DNA from 2 places in the Priestia sp. VA7 genome. Region 2 is predicted to be linked to the other one. Evidence: a T-box and tRNA genes for the amino acid it is inferred to sense, from the RefSeq annotation. Region 2 holds a T-box; the other holds one or more tRNA genes.
What was found. A T-box is a leader RNA that pairs with one kind of tRNA and senses whether it is charged. The one in region 2 lies ahead of trpS (tryptophan--tRNA ligase), so its partner is inferred to be a tRNA-Trp.
Positions count from the first base shown of each region.

Region 1 (2,404 bases), on a different contig from region 2:
ATCGAGGTATACGTATTCGCGTGCTGTTAGACGGGATCTCTCATGGGTTAAAAGGCAAGAGAAAAAATGTTCTTTATGCTCTAGCTTTCCACAATAATATAGAATTAAAGTACTATGAGCCCTTCACTATTTTTAAACCTTGGACATGGCATAACCGTCTTCACGATAAAATAATAGTAGTCGATGGTCAATTAGGTATTAGTGGAGGACGAAACATTGGAGATAAATACTTGGCCAGTCAACCAGATAAAAATTTTGTCTATGACCGTGATGTGCTAATTTATAACACAAAGCAAGAAAGTTATAGTGTCATTGTCTCAATGGAGAAGTATGTAGAGAAATTATGGAACCACCCGTATACCCGAAAAGCTTTTCCAAAGCTCAAGAAAACTAAACAATTTCGGGGCCTTTCAGGCAAGAAATTGTTAATAGATCAATACGAAGAGGCAAAAAAAGTAAATGAACCTTTTGTCCACCCTTATATTGTATGGAGAGAAGCAACGATGCCTACAAGAAAGGTTTCTTTTATTACAAATCCTATTCAACGAATGAATAAAAGCCCTTTTATATGGAAAACATTTATTAAGCTTTCCCAACAAGCTGAAAAATCCATTGTTGTTCAAAGCCCTTATATCGTACCAACAAAAGAGATGGAACAGTATATAGATAAGCAAGTAAAACCAAAAGTGCAAAGAATTATTTTAACTAATTCTATTACATCCACTCCAAATGCTATGGCTTTTTCTGCATACTTGGGAGTGAAGAATCGCGTTATAAAAGCTGGTTCAAAGCTTTATGAATATCAAAAGCCTTATTCAATTCACGGGAAATCTGTTGTTTATGATCAGCGTTTAAGTGCAGTTGGTTCTTTTAACTTAGATTCACGTTCAGTATTTTTAAATACTGAATCTATGGTTATGATAGATAGTGAAGAATTTGCAGCCGAGCTAACAGGAGCTATTGAAACTAAAATTTCTCACAGTGCGCTTGTAGGAAATGAGGGAGAACCTGTTGATCTTAATACGGATTCTCAAAAAAATGTCCCCCCTGTAAAGTCTGCACTCCTACATATCCTTTCGGTCTTCACGCGATTTTGGAGACATTTTGTATAGTTCCGCACTGTGCCTAAAAAAGGCTTTTACTGAAAATCAATGGTAGAATTAAGAGCTACTGCAACTGGCGGAGGGGAGTATAAAAAGCTGTGATATGCCTCACAGTTTTTTGAAATCGCTAGTACTAGTCATGATTCTTAAAAAGCCCTATTGACGAAATTTTATATATGTTTTATTATAATATAGCGTCGTTAATAAACGAGGTTCTTTTGAAGAAATGATTTCTAGGGGCATAGTTTAAAGGTAGAACTACGGTCTCCAAAACCGTCAGTGTGGGTTCGATTCCTACTGCCCCTGCCATTTTGGAGTTATCTTTTAATTCACACGCGGGTGTGGCGGAATTGGCAGACGCGCTAGACTTAGGATCTAGTGTCTTATGACGTGGGGGTTCAAGTCCCTTCACCCGCATCTTTACTTTCATATACGCGCGGAAGTAGTTCAGTGGTAGAACACCACCTTGCCAAGGTGGGGGTCGCGAGTTCGAACCTCGTCTTCCGCTTCTTTTCAAAAGCAGTTTGCATGTGCAAACTGCTTTTTTTGTTGTAGAAATAAAGATTTTGACGATGCTGTTTTTAATCAGAAATAGTTTATTAAAGCAGTGCTGCTTATACGTGTTGTTTTCGTGAATATACACATAATATTGGGGTTACATTAAAAGCTAATGAACGATACGTGAAGACATCTAATATGGTCTTTAAGATAGGGGAGAGTCCTATGGAATCTAGTTGGTTTTCAATTATACCGTTTTTAATTGTTATTCCAATAGCTATTTTCACCAAACAAGTGCTGCCAGGGTTGTTTCTAGGCTTATTAGTAGGCGCTTATTTGGTTGATCATTCGATTGTCGGAGGTGTTGAAAAGCTACTTCACTACATTGTACAAGCTCTTAGAAATAAAAGTAATATAGAAATCGTCGTCTTTTTATACGCATTTTCAGGGCTTATCGGAATGATTAAGATGGCTGGAGGAGTGAAGGGTTTTGTAGAAACAGCTGCAGAAAGAATTGATACAAGAAAAAAAGCTCTTATTTTAACCTATGTTTCAACCATTGGAACATTCAGTGCTCCCACATTTCGTTTTGTGACGATCGCGCCCATTATGAGAGCATTACTCAAAAAGGTGAAAATGACGACAGCAGAGCTAGGGTTTGTTATTGAAACAACTGCTACTCCTGTTATCGTCTTAATTCCTGTGGCAACGGCATTTGTAGGGTATATGGTCTCAATCATTCAAATGGCAATTGATCATCAAGGCATAAAACAAGACGCTTATTCTTTGTTTATTCAAAGCAT
Region 1 covers NZ_JBVQPN010000004.1:540,004-542,407, forward strand. The annotation lists gene AC0C45_RS20585 (phospholipase D-like domain-containing protein) at 1-1,112, shown strand, start outside; tRNA gene AC0C45_RS20590 (tRNA-Trp) at 1,339-1,412, shown strand; tRNA gene AC0C45_RS20595 (tRNA-Leu) at 1,439-1,520, shown strand; tRNA gene AC0C45_RS20600 (tRNA-Gly) at 1,540-1,611, shown strand; gene AC0C45_RS20605 (Na+/H+ antiporter NhaC family protein) at 1,827-2,404, shown strand, end outside.
Region 1: it has a tRNA-Trp gene. The T-box ahead of trpS (tryptophan--tRNA ligase) is inferred to sense a tRNA for this amino acid. The anticodon was not compared.

Region 2 (2,404 bases):
CGCATTTTGCGAAGCATTTTATTAGCCGTTGCATTTGCTTTATCGGCACCTTGATCTAAAATATCATCTAGCTCGCTAGAATCAACTAATTCATAATATCTTTTTTGAATTGGAGCGAGTGCTTCAGCTACCACTTTGGCTGTGTCAGCTTTAAAGTCACCATAACCTTTGCCTTCGTACATCGCTTCAATGTCTTCGATCGATTTATTGGCTAGGATCGAATAAATACTTAATAAGTTTGAAATGCCTGGCTTATTTTCTTTATCGTAGCGAACAATACCTTCTGAATCCGTTACGGCACTTTTGATTTTCTTTTCAATTGTTTTAGCGTCATCCAAAAGCGTAATGAAAGCTTTTTGGTTTGGATCGGACTTGCTCATTTTTTTCGTAGGGTCTTGAAGAGACATGACGCGTGCGCCCACTTTTGGAATACGTACTTCAGGAATAGTGAAGATATCATTGTATTTTTTGTTAAAGCGCTCAGCTAAGTCACGCGTTAATTCTAAATGCTGCTTTTGATCTTCACCAACTGGAACCAAATCGGTGTTGTATAAAAGAATATCCGCTGCCATTAATGGAGGATAAGTTAGTAATCCTGCTGATACTGCTTCTTTTCCAGCGGACTTATCTTTAAACTGAGTCATACGTTCAAGTTCACCGATATACGCTACGCACTGTAACATCCATCCCGCTTCTGTGTGGGCAGGCACTTCCGATTGAATAAATAAAGTCGATTTTGCTGGATCAATTCCTACCGCTACATACAGAGCAGCAAGGCTGCGAATGTTTTTACGAAGTGCTAAACGATCTTGAGGCGTTGTAATCGCATGCTGATCTACAATACAAAAATGACAGTTATAGTCATGTTGAAGTTCAACAAATTGCTTCATCGCTCCAATGTAGTTACCTAAAGTGATTGTACCGCTTGGTTGAATACCTGAAAAAATTGTTTTCATCAAATCTTCCTTTCATCTGCTCATATATGATGCTAATTTACGGATACAACATAAAAAGGCCCATCCGCTCCTAGCATAAGCTAGGGGCGAATGGACCGCGTTGCCACCCTAATTAGTACACATAATTGTGAACTATCTTTATTCATGTAACGTTGAGGTCAACGTTCAAGCTTTGCACTTGAAAGCTCCAAAGTCCATTCTGCAGGTTTCAATGTTTGTTCTCACCAGCCACAAACTCTCTGAAAATGAAAATTCTGCATACTACTCTTTTTCACAGCTTTAATTATATAGTTATTCGTTATTATAACGCGAAAAAGCAGGAATTTAAACATCTTATCACTAAAAAGTTTTATAAGACAATTTACTGGGATTTTTCAGCGGCAAAAAAAGACAAGAACCTTTTAACTAAAGCATTTCTTGATGAAAATTTGGTGGAGGATTTGGTAAAAATCTTTTATTTAATATTTCTAATGGCTTTGTAATACTATCGTAATACCTATACTACAAAAAAGATTTTAGAAGTCTGACAAGTAGGCACAATCCTTATAAGATAAGGTTTTTTCCCCCATGACAAAAAAATACCATTAAATAATAGTATTGCAATAAATTTTTAAAATATTTATAATAGGCGTAACAAACATATTTTTTACAAAGGTATTACAATTTCTTAATTTTTCAGAAAACACAAAATAGACAATGTTTTGTTTCAATTAGCGAATTTTGTAATGAATGAGTCTTCTACATATTAAGCGCATACATTGGATTTACAGCATGTAAACAATTGATGACAGTTTCATAGAGTAGAAGAATAATTTTGCAGTGAGGTCTTTAATGCTCTACTACGTGAAAAAATAACTGATTATTTTGTATTGAAAGAGGATTAAGAAATTAGTGCATATCAAAAAAATATGGTTGCCACACAAACAAAATTTAATAGGGGGTAACACGCAATGAAGAAAAGGTTGTCGATTCTTTTCAGTTTGCTGCTTGTAATGAGCTTGTTTTTAGCTGCATGTGGATTTAACAAAGAATCTGGTGGCAGTGAAAATGCTAGCAGTGATGGCGGCGAAAAGAAAAAAGAGCAAGAGCTTCGCGTAAACATTAAAACTGAGCCTTTTTCATTAAACCCAGGCTTAGCTAATGATTCAACGTCATCAAACGTATTATTACAAACATTTGAGGGTTTAACTCGTATCGGTAAAGATGGAAAACCTGAAAATGCAATGGCGAAAGATGTGAAGGTCAGCGATGATCAAACTAAATATACGTTTACGATTCGCGACGATGCAAAATGGTCAAATGGTGACCCTGTAACAGCAAAAGATTTCGAATATGCATGGAAATGGGCGTTAGATCCTAAAAACGAATCTCAATATGCATATCAATTATACTATGTTAAAAATGCACAAGCTGCCAATGAAGGAAAAGGTTCATTAGATGATGTTGCC
Region 2 covers NZ_JBVQPN010000002.1:82,556-84,959, forward strand. The annotation lists gene trpS (tryptophan--tRNA ligase) at 1-959, opposite strand, end outside; T-box leader at 1,036-1,240, opposite strand; gene AC0C45_RS07045 (peptide ABC transporter substrate-binding protein) at 1,907-2,404, shown strand, end outside.